Regions from separate parts of the Amycolatopsis sp. PSD-21 genome, predicted to be linked through region 1. Evidence: predicted binding sites of a transcription regulator. Region 1 holds the regulator's gene; each other region holds the start of a gene.

Region 1 (6,222 bases):
CGGCGCCTGGAAGGACCGCGACGTGTACGTCGCCGGGTCGCCGTCGATGATCCGGGCGACGATCGCGAAACTGCTCGCCGCTGGCACGGATCTGGCGCGAATCAAGTACGACCCCTTCACCCTGGACTGAGCCGGTGCGCCGTTCGTATTAGGCCGATCGGCTGTTCCACCTGGGCTCGACGCAGCAGTAGGTCAGTGAATCATTGACCGCGGTCACCGGCGGATTTATGGTCTAGACCACATTGCTCCCCCTCACGGGAACACCGTCGTTCCATCCCCCAGGAGCCGGCATGACCGTCAAACGCAAGCTCGTGGCAGCCGCCGCCGGTGCGATCCTCGCCCCGATCGCCATCGTCGCCATCCCCCAGGTGGCCAGCGCCCACGGCTACGTGCTGTCCCCGCCAAGCCGCCAGGCGAACTGCGCCCAGGGCAAGGTCTCCGGCTGCGGCGCGATCGTCTACGAACCGCAGAGCGTCGAAGGCCCGAAGGGGCTCCGCAGCTGCAACGGCGGCCTTCCCGGATTCGCCGAGCTCAACGACGAATCGAAGCCGTGGCCCGCCGCGTCGGTCGGCAACAGCGTGACCTTCAACTGGAAGTTCACCGCCTACCACCGGACCACGAACTACGAGTACTACATCGGCGGCACCAAGATCGCCGACATCAGCGGGAACAACTCCGCGCCGAAGGACCCGACGTCGCACACGGTGAGCCTGGCCGGCTTCAGCGGCCGCCAGAAGGTGCTCGCCATCTGGAACATCGCGGACACGCCGATGGCCTTCTACAGCTGCATCGACCTGCAGATCGGCGGCGGCAACCCGCCCACGACGTCGAACCCGCCGACGACCAGCAACCCGCCGACCACCTCGAACCCGCCCACCAGCACCACCAACCCGCCCGCCGGCGGCACCTGGGCGGCCGGGACGTCCTACACGGTCGGCAGCACGGTGACCTACGGCGGCGCCACCTACCGGTGCCAGATGGCGCATACGGCGATCCAAGGCTGGGAACCGCCGAACACGCCCGCGCTGTGGACGCGCCAGTGAAGCTGGCCCTCGTTCTCGTCGCCGGTCTCGTGGCCCTCGCGGGCTGCGGGTCCGGCGACGGCTCACCGACCAACGCCGGCGCCCCGATCTCCCCGGTCCCCCAGTCGGCGGCGGCGTCCGCGCAGTACAACGACGCCGACGTGATGTTCCTGCAGATGATGATCGCCCACAACGACCAGGGCGTGGAGATCGTCAAGCTGGTGAAGACCAAGCAGGGGCAGAAGCAGGAGCTGACGAATCTCGCGGCCGCCATCGAGGCGACACAGCAGACCGAGACCACCGACATGCGGAACTGGCTGAAGGCCTGGGGCAAACCCGAGACGGGCTCGGCGGATCCGCACGCACACCACCATCACGGTGGCGACGGGCTCACCGACAAGGGACTCCTCGAAGCACTGTCCAAAAAGGATGGTGCGGAGTTCAGCCTCGACTTCGCCGACATCTTCGTCGCGCACCAGCACAACGGGGTCGCGCTGGCGAGGACCGAACTGAAGGACGGCAAGAACCCGGAGGCGAAGGCGCTGGCCCAGCGGATCATGGACTCGCGCACCGGCGAGGTCCAGCAGATCCGGACCCTGGTGCCCGGCCAATGACGCATTTAGTCCGCTAAATGCGTGGGTGAGAGGCAAAGCGACCGTGTCGCGAAAGCCACTTTCGGGACATCAGACGTCGCGAAAGTGGCTTTCGCGACACGTCTCGGGCGCGAGGTTCACGAACAGGGGCAGGTCGGCTGCATAGCGCAAGCCCCTCGGGCAGCGGCCACCAGATCCGACCGCTCACCGCCACCGACGTTGCGAAAGCCACTTTCGCAACGTTGAAGGTTGCGAAAGTGGCTTTCGCAACCTGCCACCTTGCCTCGCCCCCGCATTCAGAGGACTAATTGCGTTTCTTGGGCTTCCAGACCACGAGCGCCGTCTGCTGCCGCAGCGGGACGAGATCCTTGCGGTAGGAGGCGTGCACGGCCGCGGCGGTCTGTTCGGCGGCGACGTACGCCGCCGTGAGCTCGTCGGTCAGTTCGGCGATCCGTGCGCGGAGCGCGTCGACCTGGTTCTCCAGCTCGATGATCCGCTTGATGCCCGCGAGGTTGACACCGTCCTCTTGGGACAGTCGCTGCACTTCGCGCAGCAACGCGATGTCCCGCATCGAGTAACGGCGTCCACCACCGGACGTCCGGCCCGGCGACACGAGACCCTGGCGGTCGTAGGACCGCAGGGTCTGCGCGTGCAGGCCGGAAAGCTGCGCCGCCACCGAAATGACGAACACGGGGGTGTCCTCGTCCGCACCGTGCGGCAGCCCGCCGAACATCGTGCTCACCTGCCTTCGAGAAGTTCGGTGATCTCCGGTCGCGGATCGTGATCGGCCATGGCCTCCGCGTAGGCCTCCAGCGCTTCACGGGCCTTGTCGTCCAGTTTGGCCGGGATGGCCGCCTGCAGGGTGACCAGCAGATCGCCCTGCGAGCCGTCGCGTTTCGCGATCCCCTTGCCGCGCACCCGGAGCACGCGACCACTCGCTGTGCCCTGCGGCACCTTCAGTGAGACCTTGCCCTCCAGCGTCGGCACGGTGATCGTGCCGCCGAGGGCCAGTTCCGAGAAGGACACCGGCACGGTGATCGTCAGGTCGAGATCCTTGCGCCCGAACACCGCGTGCGGAGCGACGTGCACGCGGACGTACAGATCGCCCGGCTGCGCGCCGCCACGGCCTGGCTCGCCCTGACCAGCCAGCCGGATCCGCTGGTCGTCGGCGACGCCCGGCGGGATCCGCACGGTCAGCGTGCGGGTGCGGGTGCTGATGCCCTCGCCCGCGCATTCCGGGCAGGGATCGTCGATGATCGTGCCGCGGCCGCGGCAGTCACGGCACGGCTCCGAGAACGCGAACGCGCCCTGGCTCCGGCTGACCAGCCCGCTGCCCTGGCAGGTCGCGCACGTCCTCGGGGAGGTCCCCGGCTTCGCGCCGTTTCCGCCGCAGGTGGAACAGGTCGCCGGGCTCGACAGCCGCAGCGGCAGGGTCGCGCCCTTGACCGCCTCGGCGAAGTCGATCCGGACGTCGGTCTCCACGTCCGAGCCGCGCTGCGGCCGGTTCGCGGTGGCACCGGCGGCGGCGCCACGGCGGCCGAAGAGCCCGCCGAGGATGTCGCCGAGACCGCCGAACCCGCCCTGCTGCTGACCCGCCTGGCCGAAGATGTCGCCGACGTCGAAACCGCCGCCACCGCCGGCCCCCGGGAAGCCGAAGCCGCCGGGACCGCCGGAGCCGAAGAGGCGGCGGGCCTCGTCGTACTCCTTGCGCTTGGACGCGTCGGAAAGAACGCCGTACGCCTCGGAGACCGCCTTGAACTTCTTCTCGGCCTCCACGTTGCCCGCGTTGGCGTCGGGGTGGTTCTCCTTGGCCAGCTTGCGGTAGGCCTTCTTGATCTCGTCCGCGGTGGCGTCGGAGGAGACGCCCAGCTCACGGTAGAAGTCCTTACCGATCCATTCCCGTGCACTCACCGAACGTCTCCTCCTTTCACGCCGTATCGCCGATCAGCGGTTGTTCTCATCGAAAAGTTCGCCCTCGAGCGGCAGTTCGCCACCCACGGGCGGGTCCACCGGAGCGTCCTGCGCCGCCGGGGCGGCACCGGGCTCGTGGTCGGTGACCCCGACCATCGCCGGGCGCAGCACGCGCTCGCCGAAGCGGTAACCGCGGCGCATGACCACGGTGACCGTCGGGCCGGAGACGTCCGGCGACGTGCTGTGCTGGACCGCCTCGTGGACGCTCGGGTCGAAGGGCTCGCCCTCGGTGCCGAACGCTTCGAGGCCCGACCGCTGCAGGCTTCCGACGAGCTTCTCGCCGACCGACTTGAAGGCGCCCGTCAGATCGCCGTGCTGCTCCGCGCGCTCGAGGTCGTCGAGCAGCGGGAGCAGATCGTTGACGACCGACGCCTTCGCACCGGCGACGACCTGCTCGCGGTCGCGGTCCACGCGCTTGCGGTAGTTGGCGTACTCGGCCTGGAGCCGCTGGAGGTCGGCGGTGCGTTCCGCCAGCTCCTTCTCCAGCCCGGTGGCCACCGACACCGAGTCGTCCACGATGGACTCCCCGAGGCCGGGGCCCGCGTGGGCCGCGGGCTCCGGTTCGACGGTGTCTTCGGCCGGAGCGGCGTGCTTCGGGCCGTCCTGGGTTTCGGCGGCCGGGGCGGCCGAGCGGACCTCACCGGTCAGCGGATCGATCCGCCTACGGTCCCGCACGACCACCGGTTCGTCCGGGCCCCGGCCCTCGGTTTCGTCGTAGCGTCCCGTCACTTCTTGTCCTTCTCGTCCTCTTCGACGATCTCGGCGTCGACGACGTCGTCCGCCTTGGCCTGCGAACCGGTGCCCGCGCCCGCCGCACCGGCGGCGCCTTCACCGGCGGCACCTTCGGCGCCCGGGGTGGCGTTGGCGTAGAGCGCGGTGCCCAGCTCCTGCGAAGCGGTGTTCAGCTTCTCGATGGACTCGCGGATCTTCGCCGAGTCGGTGCCCTTGAGCGCCTCGTTGGCCTCGTCGATCGCGGACTTCACCTTGCCCTTGAGCTCGTCGGGCAGCTTGTCCTCGTTGTCCTTGACGAACTTCTCGGTCTGGTAGACCAGCGTCTCCGCCTGGTTGCGGGTCTCCGCCTCCTCGCGGCGCTGCTTGTCCTCCTCGGCGTGCGCCTCGGCGTCCTTGACCATGCGCTCGATGTCGTCCTTCGGCAGCGCGGAGCCACCGGTGATCGTCATCGACTGCTCCTTGTTCGTGCCCAGGTCCTTCGCGAGGACGTGCACGATGCCGTTGGCGTCGATGTCGAAGGTGACCTCGATCTGCGGCACGCCACGCGGGGCGGGCGGGAGACCGGTCAGCTCGAACATGCCGAGCTTCTTGTTGTGCGCCGCGATCTCGCGCTCACCCTGGAACACCTGGATCTGCACCGAGGGCTGGTTGTCGTCCGCGGTGGAGAAGATCTCCGAACGCTTGGTCGGGATCGTGGTGTTGCGCTCGATGAGCTTGGTGAACACGCCGCCCTTGGTCTCGATGCCCAGCGAAAGCGGGGTCACGTCGAGCAGGAGGACGTCCTTGACCTCACCCTTGAGCACACCGGCCTGCAGCGCCGCGCCGACGGCGACGACCTCGTCCGGGTTGACGCCCTTGTTCGGCTCGCGGCCGCCGGTCAGCTCCTTGACCAGCTCGGACACGGCGGGCATGCGGGTGGAACCACCCACGAGCACGACGTGGTCGATGTCGCCGACGGCGACACCCGCGTCACGGATGACGTTGTTGAACGGCTTGCGGGTGCGCTCGAGCAGGTCCGAGGTGATCTTCTGGAACTCGGCGCGGGAGAGCTGCTCGTCGAGGAATAGCGGGTTCTTGTCCGCGTCCACCGTGATGTACGGCAGGTTGATGCTGGCCGAGTTCGAGCTGGACAGCTCGATCTTCGCCTTCTCGGCGGCCTCACGGATGCGCTGGAGCGCCATCTTGTCCTTGGTGAGGTCGATGCCGTTGGACGACTTGAACTTGTCGACCAGCCAGGTGACGATGCGCTCGTCCCAGTCGTCACCGCCGAGGTGGTTGTCACCGGAGGTCGCGCGGACCTCGACGACACCCTCGCCGATCTCCAGCAGCGAGACGTCGAACGTACCGCCACCGAGGTCGAAGACCAGGATGGTCTGCTCCTTCTCGCCCTTGTCGAGGCCGTACGCCAGCGCCGCCGCGGTGGGCTCGTTGACGATGCGGAGCACGTTCAGGCCGGCGATCTGCCCGGCCTCCTTGGTGGCCTGCCGCTGCGCGTCCTCGAAGTAGGCGGGGACGGTGATGACCGCGTCGGTGATGGTCTCGCCGAGGTACGCCTCGGCGTCGCGCTTGAGCTTCATCAGCACGCGGGCGCTGATCTCCTGCGAGGTGTAGGCCTTGCCGTCGATCTCGGTCTTCCAGTCGGTACCGATGTGCCGCTTGACCGACCGGATGGTCCGGTCGACGTTCGTCACGGCCTGGTTCTTCGCCGGCTGGCCGGTCAGCACTTCACCGTTCTTGGCGAAGGCGACGATGGACGGGGTGGTGCGGGAACCTTCCGAGTTGGCGATGACCGTCGGCTCGCCGCCCTCAAGGACAGCGACGACCGAGTTGGTCGTGCCGAGGTCGATGCCGACCGCTCGCGCCATGGTGTGATCCTCCTGCTAGTTCGTGACCTGCACGTATCC
Region 2 (6,222 bases), 940 kb from region 1:
CCTCCCGACTACCGGAAGTCACCTGACGCCACGCCCCGGCCAATCTCGTGAAGTTCCCGGCGGACCCGTGAGTAGGGGCTTGAATAGCCCTATGAATAGCCACGCCATCGCCGCCGGGCACGCCGAGCGGCTCGCCACCGTGGACGCCCTGCTCCCCGAAATGCCTGCACTGGAGCCTGCGGAGGGCTCCGTGTCACTCTCCGCGACGGATGGCGACTCGGCCGCCGCCGGATTGTCGGTACGGACCGAGGCGGGTCCCGATTCCGTTGACTCTCCGTGGCGGGCCCTCGTCGAGCATCGCCTAGAAGCGCGGCTCACCGGTCCCCGCCCGGAAGCGGCCCTTGACGCATTACTCACCCGATGGGATGAACATCTGAAGACCGTGGCCCCACCTGGGGATGTCGAGACCGCGGCGACCGTCGTGCGGCCGAGCCGGGACTCCCCCGGCTCGGCCGAATTGCTGCGCCGCGGCTTCGCGCCGGTGCTGGTGATCGCGGTCCGCCCAGCCGACCGGCTCGCCGCGACGGGGCCGCCCGCCACGCCCGGGGTGCACATCCGGCCCGCCGAAGCGGATGATCTCGAAACCGCCGTCGGACTCGAACTGGAATTGCAGCGCTACGACGCGCAGTTCGGTTCTGTCACTTTGCGCGAGGGCGCGGAGGAAACGATCAGGGCGGAGCTGTCGAAACACGTCGGCCGCGAAAATCCGACGTTGTGGATCGCCGAACTGTACGGACGGCCGCTGGGCATGGTCCGGGTGCAGTTCCCCGGCGAGACGGGGTGGATCGACGGCCGGGTCGCGGCCGAGCGCGTCGGCTACCTGTCTTCGCTGGCGGTGGCCGAACCGGCGCGGTCGAGCGGGGTGGGGACGGCGCTCGCCGCGCACGCGCACCAGGTCTTCGACGAATGCGGCACCGAAGCCGTGCTGCTGCACCACGCGCTGGCCAACCCGCGCTCGACGCCGTTCTGGTACGCGCAGGGCTACCGGCCGCTCTGGACGTACTGGCAGCGGCGACCGGCGGTGCCCTGATCCCGATAGGCTCGTTTTCGTGAAGAAGGACGAGGACGCGGCCCCGGTGGCGCCGACCGGGGTCGACACCGAGAAGCCGTCCGCGGCGAGGATCTACGACTGGTTCCTCGGCGGGACCCACAACTGGGCGGTCGACCGCGAGTTCGCCCGGGCGCTGGAGAAGCAGTGGCGATGGGTCAAACCAGGCGCGCGGCACAACCGCGAGTTCATGAACCGGGTCGTGCGCGCGGCGCTGGACGCCGGGATCCGGCAGTTCATCGATCTGGGCTCCGGTGTCCCGACCGCCGGGAACGTGCACGAGATCGTCCAGGAGGAACTGGAGCCGGGCGATACGGCGAAGGTCGTGTACGTCGACTACGAGCCGGTGGCGGTGGCGCACGCGGAGCTGATCCTCGAACGGCACGAGGCGACCGAGTGGGCCGGGATCATCCAGGCCGACATGCGGCGGCCGAAGGACGTCCTGCGGCATCCGGAGACGCTGCGGCTGATCGATTTCGATCAGCCCGTCTGCCTGATGATGATGGCCGTCCTGCATTTCGCCGGACCGCACGACGATCCGCCCGCGCTGGTCGCGGCGTACCGGAACGCGCTGGCGCCGGGCAGCTGGCTGGGGTTGTCGCATATGAGCTTCGGCGGCCAGACGGGCGAGGACGCGGACGGGCTGCACTGGATGGTCGAGCAGTACCGGAAGACGAGCAATCCGGTGTGGATGCGGGACCGCGAAGAGATCGAGCCGCTCTTCGGGGACTGGCCGCTGCTGGAGCCCGGCGTCGTCCACCTGCCCGACTGGCGACCGGTGCGGGAGCTGCGGCGGGACGAGGAAGGTGCCCGGCCGTTCGCGTGGTGCGGGGTCGCCGTCCACCCCTGACATCCGACCTATCGCCGCAACGCGTCGCGTTTAGCCCGCTAAACGCGACGCGTGGGCGTTAGAGGTCGGAGGGAAGGGTGATCGCTGACGGCGAACGCGCGGAGGAAACAAACGGGTCGATCGGAGAGTTGAGCTAGACAGACTCAACTAACCGAGGAGTGCACAGATGACCGACAACCGCCTCCTGCCCGTCCTCCCGCTCGATGACGACGTCGTGCTGCCGGGCATGATCGTCCCGCTCGACCTCGCCGACACGGAGACGCGCGCCGCGGTGGAGTCCGCCCAGGCCAACACGCCTGCCCAGGCTTCCTTCCCGGGGATCCGGTCCAGCGCCGCCACCAAGGCCGAAGTGCTGATCGTCCCCCGCGTCCACGGCGAATACGCCGAACTCGGCACCATCGCGACCGTCGAGCGCATCGGGCGCGTGCCCGGCGGCAAGACCGCGGTGCTGCTGCGCGGCACGCGTCGCGCCATCGTCGGCCGCATCGCCGACGGCCCCGGCGCCGCCCGCTGGGTGCACGCCGAGGTCGCCACCGAGACCAGCGACGACAACGCCGCGAAACTCGCGTCGGAGTACAAGTCCGTCGTCATCGCGATCCTCCAGCAGCGTGGCGGCTGGCAGATGATCGACGCCGTCCAGGAGGTCGAAGACCCGTCCGCGGTCGCCGACCTCGCGGGCAACTCGTCCTATCTCAAGACCGAGCAGAAGCTCGAACTGCTGACCACGCTCGACGTCTCCACCCGGCTGGAGAAGGCCCTCGAATGGAGCCGCGAGCAGCTGGCCGAGCTCGAAGTGACCGACACCATCCGCAAGGACGTCCAGGAGGGCATGGAGAAGCAGCAGAAGGAGTTCCTGCTGCGCCGCCAGCTCGAAGCGATCCGCAAGGAGCTGGGCGAACTCGACGGCACGGCCAACGACGACGACTACCGCGCCCGCGTCGAGGCCGCCGAACTGCCGGACGCGGTCAAGAAGGCCGCACTGTCCGAAGTGGACAAACTGGAGCGGACCTCCGACCAGTCCCCCGAGGGCGGCTGGATCCGCACGTGGCTGGACACCGTCCTCGAACTGCCGTGGAACGAGCGCACCACCGACGTCCACGACATCGCCGCCGCGCGTGACATCCTCGACGCCGACCACGCCGGTCTCGACGACGTGAAGGAACGCATCATCGAGTACCTGGCCGTGCGCAAGCGTCGCGCGGAGTCCGGGCTCGGCCCGGTCGGCGGCCGTCGTTCGGGCGCGGTGCTGGCGCTCGCCGGCCCTCCCGGGGTCGGCAAGACGTCGCTTGGCGAGTCCGTGGCGAAGGCGATGGGCCGCAAGTTCGTCCGCGTGGCGCTCGGCGGTATCCGCGACGAGGCCGAGATCCGCGGTCACCGCCGCACCTACGTCGGCGCGCTGCCCGGCCGGATCGTCCGAGCCATCAAGGAAGCGGGCTCGATGAACCCGGTCGTGCTGCTCGACGAGATCGACAAGGTCGGCGCCGACTACCGCGGCGACCCGACGGCCGCGCTGTTGGAGGTGCTGGACCCGGAGCAGAACCACACTTTCCGCGACCACTACCTCGAGGTCGAGCTCGACCTGTCCGACGTCGTGTTCCTGGCGACGGCGAACGCGCTCGAGACCATCCCCGGCCCGCTGCTGGACCGGATGGAGCTGGTCACCCTCGACGGCTACACCGAGCACGAGAAGGTCACCATCGCCCGCGACCACCTGCTCCCCCGCGAGCTGGAGCGCGCCGGGCTCGGCAAGGACGACGTCACGCTGACCGACGGCGCGTTCAGCCGCATCGCCGCCGAGTACACGCGGGAAGCCGGGGTGCGCAACGCGAACCGGACGATCGCGAAGGTTCTGCGGAAGGTGGCGACCAAGGTCGCGCTGGACGAGGTCGAGCTGCCGCTGACGATCGACGCCGATGGGCTCGAGACCTACCTCGGCCGTCCGCGGCACCTGCCGGAGTCCTCACTGCCCGCGTCGACGCAGCGCACGTCGACCCCGGGCGTGGCGACGGGGCTGGCGGTGACCGGCGCCGGCGGTGACGTCCTCTACATCGAGGCGTCGCTGGCGGATCCGGAGTCCGGCTCGACCGGGCTGTCGCTGACCGGCCAGCTGGGTGACGTGATGAAGGAGTCGGTGCAGATCGCGTTGTCGTACCTGCGTTCGCGCGGCGCCGAGCTGGAACTGCCGGTCGGAGACCTGAAGGACCGCGGCATCCACGTGCACGTCCCCGCGGGCGCGGTGCCCAAGGACGGGCCGAGCGCCGGCATCACGATGACGACCGCGCTGGCGTCCCTGCTTTCGGGCCGGGTCGTGAAGTCGGACGTCGCGATGACCGGTGAGGTGTCGCTGACCGGGCGGGTCCTGCCGATCGGCGGGGTCAAGCAGAAGCTGCTGGCCGCGCACCGGGCGGGGATGAAGACGGTGATCATCCCGCAGCGCAACGAGCCCGACCTGGACGACGTCCCGGCCGAGGTGCTGGCACAGCTGGACGTCCACGCCGTGGCGAACGTCCGCGAGGTGCTGGACATCGCGCTGGCCCCGGCGACGGCCCCGGTCGCCCAGGCGGCGTAACGACGTGAGCCCTGAAGCCCCGGATCCTGCCAAGGATCCGGGGCTTTCGGCTTTCCGAGATCCGGACGAACCCGGACATTGCTCAGCCTTAAACTCCCTATCACGTTTTGATAACGTGTATTGCGTGCCACCCAGCCGGGGTGCGTGATCCTTGAGAGGGCAAGGTCATGAGTCAAGAAATTCTTTCCCCGTTGCGGCCGAGGCGCAGGTGCGTTTCGGCCGGTCAGATCGTCTGTCTGAGCATTCTCGCCGGTTTCACCGCGGCGCTGACCTTCGCCGGCACCAGCGCCTCGATCGCCGCGGGCATCGCCATCGCCCTGTTCGGCGCCGTTCTCCGCCACCCCGTGCCCGCCAGGGCACACCGATGAACACCGAATCCGAGTTCATGGCGCGACTGCGTGAACTGCGCGACCGAAGCGGCCTCAGCATCCGCGCGCTGGCCGCCGCGACCGGCTGGTCCCGCAGCACCTTGGCCGACACGCTGGCCCGGAACACCTTGCCTAGCAACGAAAAACAGCTGCGGGCGCTGTTGTGCGCCCTACTCCGGGTGGTTCCCGGAGAGCCGGAAGTCGACGAGTATCTCGCCGACTGGCGTCACCTGATCGGACGTCGTCACCACCGCAATGGCGGATACGCGCCGATCGATCGGATACTGCTCGCGTTGGCCGTCGCGGAACAACGCGGCGGGGCCGACGCCCCGGGACTCCGCAAAGCCCGGGAAATTGTGCTGAGCGAGGGTTCCCTACGAAAGTTCCCTTCTCGCGCTGAATATGCCGCGAATTCACCTGGAAGTCCCGTTCCGCCCGTACTCTCCGACCCGCTCCTTCCCGCACCACCACATCAGCGGATGTCTCGGAGGCATGAGTGAAGCGACGGAATTTCCTGCGCGCGGCCGTGGTCGGCGCCGGTGTCACGGCGTTCGGAAACAGGCTCTCGGGAGCGGCCCTCGCCGCGCCCGCCCAGAACGGACCCAGCCCGTACGGCGCGCTGCAGGCGGCCGACGCGAACGGGATCCAGCTGCCGGCGGGATTCACCAGCCGCGTGATCGCGCGGTCCGGCCAGAAGGTCGCGAACACCGGGTACACCTGGCACAGCGCCCCGGACGGCGGCGCGGTGTTCGCCGACGGCAGCGGCTGGATCTACGTGTCGAATTCGGAGATCACGCCCGGCGGCGGGGCGAGCGCGATCAAATTCGACGCGAGCGGGAACATCACCGGCGCCCATCGCATCCTCTCGAACACGCGCCAGAACTGCGCGGGCGGCAAGACTCCTTGGAACACCTGGCTTTCCTGCGAGGAGATCGACCTCGGGTTCGTCTACGAGTGCCAGCCGAACGGCCCGGCCACGGCCGCCGTCCAGCGGCCCGCGATGGGGAAGTTCAAGCACGAGGCCGCGGCGGCCGACCCGGTGCGCAAGGTCGTCTACCTGACCGAGGACACCTCGGACGGCTGTTTCTATCGCTTCGTCCCGACGACCTGGGGCAATCTTTCCGCCGGGACATTGCAGGTGCTCAAGGCGGGCACGGCGACCTCGGGCAGCTTCACCTGGGCGAACGTGCCCGACCCCGACGGCTCCCCCACCGCCACCCGCAACCAGGTGTCCGGCGCGAAGCGGTTCAGCGGCGGCGAAGGACTGCACTATGCCAACGACACCGCGTGGTTCACCACCAAGGGTGACAACCGCGTCTGGCAGCTCAACCTGACGAACAACACCTACGAGCTCGCCTACGACGACTCGCTGGTCAGCCCCGGCTCG
Region 3 (6,222 bases), 4.7 Mb from region 1:
GGAAGCTGCAGGCGATGCGGCACGCCATGGGCGACCGGCCGATCGACGTCAACGGCGGCTTCCGCAGCGTCTCCTGCAACAACGCCGTCGGCGGGGCGACCAACAGCCGTCACCTCTACGGCGACGCGGTCGACCTCGGGGCGGGCTCGCAGGGCTTCTGCGGGCTGGCCAGGCAGGCCCGCAACCACGGGTTCAGTGAGATCCTCGGCCCGGGCTACCCCGGCCACAACGATCACACCCACGTGGCACACCGGTCGACGCGGTTCTGGTCGGCGTCCTCCTGCGGGATCTGAGTCACTCCCAGCGCCACAACGACGGCGGCCGTCCTCCCTTGGGGAGGGCGGCCGCGTGTTCGGTGGTGCGCCGCAGACCGGGGACCCGCTCCATGGTCCGGCCGAGGTTGGCCGGATAGGGGCGGTCCCCGGTCAGCGCTTCGGTGACGTCCAGCGCCTGCGCCGTCGTGAAGATCCGCCCCAGCAGCCCGGCGGTGAAGGCGACGTCCCGCCACAGCCGTTCGGCCAGCATCGGACGGCAGTCCGCCACGATCCGGTCGTGGTCGAACGCCAGCGGCGGGACCTCGTCCAGCGGAGCCCATACCACCTTCCCCGGCTCGTCGAGCGCGGGATCCACCGTGGCCCACAAGGCGATGGAGAGCGTGGGGCCGCGGGGATCACGGTTCGGCTCGTCGAAGGTGGCGAGCTGTCCCGTGGCCGAGACGGCGTCGGGCGAGAGGCCGAGCTTCCCGACCACCGCCCGGTGCGCCGCCTCCCTCAGCCGCTCCCCGAGCCCGAGCAACACCCCTGGCAAGGCGAGTTCACCCGCGAACGGCTCGGCGGCTCGCGGCGCGATTCCCAGCAATACTTTCCTGGTGCCGGGCGCGAACCGCACCACGAGCACGTCAACGGACACCGGCGTCGACTCGATCACGCGTTGATTGTCGACCTTGCCTCCGTGACCCGGTAACCGGCCCTGTCCGGGCTGTACCCGGCGACGGCCACCGGAAGCCGCTCGGCGAACCACGCCAGCGGATCCGGCAGTTCGACGGCGGGGGAGCCCTCACGGGGCACGACCTTCAGCCCGGTCGCGTCGAGATGGGTCACCGCGAGCGCGTCCACCCCGTCGCAGGCCGCGATCGCGTAGTCGAGCAGGGCCGCGTCGAGATGACCGGCCCGCCACGCGCCCTGGAACTCGCCGGTTTCGTTGTGTGCCTCAGGAAAGCGGGCGAGCACGGCGGCGGACTCGGTCGGCAGTGGTCCCGCGCCGTGCCGGGTGAGGTACGTCCGCGTGACACCCAGGACGGCGTGCGGGCGCCCGGCCAGCAGCGCGCGAGCGTTGTGCGGCGTGGTGGTGGACCAGGTCGTATGCGGGTGGAATCCGTGGTGCTGGTCGAGGAGAGCCCCCTGCGCTCCCTCGAAGACCAGCCGTCCGGAATCCGCCAGCCGTCCCGTTTCGTCCCCGTCGGTGATCCGCACCGCGTCCGCGAAATCGCGGTACAGCGCCACCAGTTCGTCCACGCCGTGCGGTGGCGTGGCGAGCGGAGCGTAGAACCGTGCGAGCGCGTCCAGCTTGCGTCGCAACACCGAAGGGTCGGCGCAGTCGGCGACCGTGGGCGCTTCCCCCGGCGTCCCGATGACCTCCTGGTTTTCCACCACCTCGCCCGGCACGGCCCCCGGCAGCAGCGAATACCAGACGGTCTCGCCGATGCCCTTGCCGCACGAGCCGTGCCGGTTCGCGCCCCGGGCCTCCTCCCGCGCCCGGTTGGCGTGGATGTGGAACGGCGTCGTGAGCAGAGCCCGGCCGTCCACGCTCAGCAGCGAGAGCGGATTCCGGACGCCGACCGCTTCGAGCCGCCGCGCCTCCGCGGCCAGCGCGAACGGCTCGACCAGCACGAACCGTGAGAGGTGGGTGGGCACGCCGGCGAACGTGCCCGCCCCGAACTGGCTGAACGTGTGGTGCCGCCCGTCCACGACGACGTTGTGCGCGGCCTGCGCGCCGCCGTTGAAGCGGACCACGGCGGTGGTGGGCCGGGCGGCGCAGAGCGCGTCGACCACCGCGCCCTTGCCTTCGTCGCCGAAGCCGAGCCCGACCACCACCACGTGTCCGTCAAGGAGACTCATCGCAGCACCACGTCGCTCGGCCCACCCGGCTCCGGCACGGCCGAGGTGACGACCGATTTGGTGCCCAGCTTCGCCAGCGCCTTGCCGACCGCCTTGCTTTCGGCGACCGAGCCGACGTCCGCGAGATCGGCGAGCGCCCGGTCGACGTCGACGACCCGCTCCTCCAGCCCGATGGTGGCCGCGATCAGTTCGCACACCGCGCCGGGATCGTCGAGCTTCAGGAAGTTCTGGCCGAGCAGATCGCTCCAGTGCTCGCCGATCTGCGGGTCGTTGTAGTACGAAGACTGGTTCGGCAGCACGAAGTAGACGTGCCACTTGCGGGCCAGCTCCCGGTACACCGAGGCCGGGTCGATGTCCTCCCGCACGTCGTCCCCGATCACGCGGCGGATGTGGCGCGCCTCCAGCGCCGGCTTGTTCAGCTCGTCGCCGATGATGAACAGGTAGCCCTTGCGGCCGCGGTTCTGCCACGCGTCGGTCACGACGTGCCGGGCCATGAAGTACGCGGCCAGTTCGTAGGACTCGCTCTTCTGCCCGCCGCCACCGCCTTCGAGGAAGATCGTGCGCAGCTGCTCGTCCATCCGGTTGTCCGATTCGAACTGCCCGACCTGCAAGGGAACCCGGTCGCTGTCGGCGTCGCCGATCGCGCCGAACATCACCTGCGGGTCGGCCAGGTACCCCCGGCGCTTCAGCAGGCCGTGCAGCTTGCCGAGCTTGCCCTGCATGACCCGCGGCACCCGGCGCATCGAGCCGGTGACGTCGAACAGCACCGCGATCGGCGTCGAATCGGTGTGGTCGGCCGAATCCCGGCATTCCCGGACCGCGTTCAGCGGGTCGAGCGCCGGTGCGACCTTCCAGTCTTTCGCGGGCTTGGAGCGGAGATCGGCGGTGTAGCCGAAGTCGTCCTCGCCCTTGGCCTTCCGGAAGGTCTTCGCGGCGGCGTAGGCGTTGTCGTCCCAGTGTCCGTGTCCCATGGTCAGGCTCCTGTCTCGGGGATGGTGAAGGGTCGGAAGGTGCGGGGGCCGTAGAGGTCGTCGAGCAGCGCGTCGTATTCGTCGAGCAGATCGGCGGCGTCGGGCCGTTGCGCCGGAGCTTCCTGCGTGCACCAGGTCGCGAACTCGCGTTGGCGGGTTTCTTCCCGTGCAAGGAGTTCCAGCATCATGCGGTGGAGCATGTGAACGTCGGTGGCGGTGGTCACCGGAAGTCCTTTGTGGACTTCCGGTGGGTAGTGGATGGACTTGTCCGCCGCCAGCGGGAGCACACCGTCCTCGACGGCGAAGGACCAGCCGACGACGACGATGCCGTGCTGTCCCGGATGGACGAGCACGTTGTCCGCGGTGAGGTGGCCGTGGACGACACCCGCCCGGTGCGCGCCCGCCACGGCACGCAGGAGGCGGCGATGCATCCACGCGTAGTCGCGGCCGTCGAGCCCGCTGGGAAAGGCCTTCCCGATATCGGCGAGGGTGACGAACCCGTCGACGAGCGGATCGAGGACGCTGAACGCTCGGTCGCCCCTGGCCACCGGACCCGAGGTGTCCAGCAGTCGCGGGTAGTAGGGGCGCAGCCATCGGTGCCGTTCGGTGAAGCCGTCGAGCTTGCGCAGCGCCGCCCACTCGGCGTGGATCAGCGGGTTGAGCGCCGGGTCGCGGACGAGTTTCACCAGATGCGGCCCGGTCGTCCGGTAGGTCGTCGCGACACTGCCCACCGCGTGCGGCGCGGTGAGGGTGTACGCCGACGTCGCCGTGGTGACCGTCTGGCGCCGGGAGCGTTTCCAGTCGTCGTGGAGGCGGTTGAGGGTGGCGGCGGCGCGGTGGGCGCGCTCGTCGCCGGGGTTGCGGTCGGGGTGGAGAACGGCCGCCAGTTCGCGGTAGCGATGGCGCGCGAACAGAGCGGCCGCGTCGACCGTGTTCTCGATCATCGTCACGGCGTCTTCCCTGGTGAGCATAGTTTGAGTCTAGACGACTCTTACCTAGGTTCGCAAGGGGGTGGGTACAAATCCCGTGCCGTGCCGCCACGTCGGCGAATAGCCTGGAACGGCCGAACGAAAGGACTTTCTTGTCGGGTGAACCGCGGAGTTCCAAGATGCCCGCCCGGACGCTGCTGGCCGGGATCCCGCTCGTCTTCCTGTTGTGGGTGACCGGGGGAGCCCTCGCCGACCGTGTCCGCGAACTGGATACCGGGCAGGACGTCACGGTCACCGGCGTCTCCGGATGCGTCGAGGACGGCCCGCCGATGAGCGGCCGGTTTCCCTATTGCACGGCCAAGTGGCGGTTCGACGACGGGCGCACCGGTCACGGGAGGATCGACGGCGAAAGAGTCGAGAAAGGCGACCGGATCTTCGCCGTCGACGGATTCGCCTACTCGTCGAGGTCCAATCGGGTCTTGAGTCTGTGGATGGTCGTGCTGTGCGGCCTGGTCTTGCTGGGCATGCTGATCGGACTCGGTGTCCTGTACCGGATGGACCGGAGCCGGCGGCGTCGCGAGCGGTGACGCCGCCGGGTGTTCTCAGCTCCGGGTGGCTTCGATCTGGCGCTCGTCCTCGGTCGAGCAGCTCGTCACCGGGTCGTTCGGCCCGCTCCCGCAGGTCCAGGGGCCGACCACCACGGGGCCGGGCCCCTGCGGTGACGCCGCCTCGGCCGGCGTCAGCTTGGCGAAGTACTCCGTGAGCACCTGCGTCGCTTCGGCGCACTCGGCCTTGCCGCGGACGACGACCTTGTTCTTCGCGCCCTGGAATCCGGTGACCTCGCCACAGGGCGTACCGGCCAGGACCTGATCGGCCGCGGGGGCGGGAGAGGGCGGCGGCGCGGCGGCGGGAGTGGGGTCCGCGCCGCAGCCGCTCAGCAGGACGACGGCGAACGCGGCGGGGAGCACGGCGAGGCTCTTCATGGGCCCTTCTTCTCGAGGATGGTTCATTCGGTTCATTCCACGGGGACGACGGCGGCGAACACGTTCTGATCGCCCTTGCTGCAACTGGTTCCGCCCTGCGCGGCGGGAGCGCCGGAGACGCACAGCCAGCCGTCCACGGTCTCGCTGACCGGTTCGTCCGAGCCCGCGGACTGCCGTCCGGCGATCGTCTTGTGGAACGAACCGACGATCCCGGTCGCGTCCGCGCACGAGACCCCGGGGCCGTTGAGCACCTGCAGGGTCAGCCCGCTGGCCGCGGTGACCGTCCCGCACGAACCCTGAACCGGTTCAGCGGGTTTCGGCTGGGAGGTGGGAACCGGTGCGGCGGACCGGCTCGGCGCGGTCTGCGACGGGATCGGCGGCACCGGCACGCTGGACACCGCGGTGGGAAGCGAGGGCGGCGAGGCCGACATCAAGGTGACAGGCGGTGGCGGATCTTCGCCCGAACAGGCGGCGAGCGTTCCGACGGCGGCACAGACGGCGCAGGCCGCGAACAGGCGCCGCCACGTTCCCATGGTGGTCGAGACGGGCAAGGCGATCCTTTCGTCGGCCGGTCGTGGCCGGCCCATTCTCACCCGGCCGGGCCCGATCCCGTGGCATTGAGCCACGTTCGATTCGCGGGAGGCTATCGCGCCCCCGCCGCCGTGCTTCGCGAGGACCGCTCGGCGACTGTCCATTGTGGACGATTAACATGCCGTTCACAGCGCGACAACATCCTGCTGTCGTTGCGAACCGATCGGACGAATCCGGCGTGGAGCCGTTAACGCGCGGCCTCGTTCTGCCGAAAACAAAGGTAGCGCTCCGGCGTGTCCCAGTCCCCGTCACCGAAACCGTGAGAGCGATGAAGACCGACGAACAGACCGACCCCGCGTCATCCCAGGCCGCCGCACCGGCGAGCACGGAACTGCCACCGACGGCACCGTGCACCGTCGTCTGGTGTGGCGGCCGCCCGTACGTCCTCGAAACCTCCGCCGGCCACAACCGCTGGATGGGCACCGATCACCGGGGCAGGCCCGTGGCGCTGACCAGCGCGGACCTGCAACGCCGCGGCTGGACCCACACCCGGGCCAGCTGACGCGGGAGGACCTGCCGCCGCTGGCTAGGCTGAGCGGGTGAGTACGCCCCCCGAACCGAGCGTGACCAGCGAAGAGCCTTCCCTGCTGCGGCAGGCCCTGAATGTTCCCAACATGCTTTCGATCCTCCG

The links. Region 1 encodes HspR, which represses chaperone genes until heat shock. Its sites were predicted from a motif close to ANNTTGAGTNNNNNNNACTCAANNT; they were not measured.
Region 2: lon (endopeptidase La) is a predicted target of HspR. The motif match lies at 2,024-2,048, and genes of this name have one in related genera.
Region 3: ACZ1DY_RS21070 (adenylate cyclase) is a predicted target of HspR. The motif match lies at 4,060-4,084, and genes of this name have one in related genera.

Annotation. Positions count from the first base shown of each region.
Region 1 is NZ_CM145712.1:9,207,290-9,213,511, forward strand. It holds gene ACZ1DY_RS43430 (FAD-binding oxidoreductase) at 1-130, shown strand, start outside; gene ACZ1DY_RS43435 (lytic polysaccharide monooxygenase) at 291-1,043, shown strand; gene ACZ1DY_RS43440 (DUF305 domain-containing protein) at 1,040-1,636, shown strand; gene ACZ1DY_RS43445 (heat shock protein transcriptional repressor HspR) at 1,920-2,348, opposite strand; gene dnaJ (molecular chaperone DnaJ) at 2,354-3,526, opposite strand; gene grpE (nucleotide exchange factor GrpE) at 3,560-4,315, opposite strand; gene dnaK (molecular chaperone DnaK) at 4,312-6,183, opposite strand.
Region 2 is NZ_CM145712.1:705,305-711,526, reverse strand. It holds gene ACZ1DY_RS03690 (GNAT family N-acetyltransferase) at 92-1,030, shown strand; gene ACZ1DY_RS03685 (SAM-dependent methyltransferase) at 1,050-1,898, shown strand; gene lon (endopeptidase La) at 2,065-4,467, shown strand; gene ACZ1DY_RS03675 (hypothetical protein) at 4,635-4,835, shown strand; gene ACZ1DY_RS03670 (helix-turn-helix domain-containing protein) at 4,832-5,335, shown strand; gene ACZ1DY_RS03665 (PhoX family protein) at 5,332-6,222, shown strand, end outside.
Region 3 is NZ_CM145712.1:4,478,290-4,484,511, forward strand. It holds gene ACZ1DY_RS21050 (D-Ala-D-Ala carboxypeptidase family metallohydrolase) at 1-293, shown strand, start outside; gene ACZ1DY_RS21055 (NUDIX domain-containing protein) at 295-927, opposite strand; gene ACZ1DY_RS21060 (adenylosuccinate synthetase) at 924-2,117, opposite strand; gene ACZ1DY_RS21065 (hypothetical protein) at 2,114-3,088, opposite strand; gene ACZ1DY_RS21070 (adenylate cyclase) at 3,091-4,059, opposite strand; gene ACZ1DY_RS21075 (hypothetical protein) at 4,197-4,604, shown strand; gene ACZ1DY_RS21080 (hypothetical protein) at 4,620-5,000, opposite strand; gene ACZ1DY_RS21085 (hypothetical protein) at 5,033-5,551, opposite strand; gene ACZ1DY_RS21090 (hypothetical protein) at 5,860-6,093, shown strand; gene ACZ1DY_RS21095 (CDP-alcohol phosphatidyltransferase family protein) at 6,131-6,222, shown strand, end outside.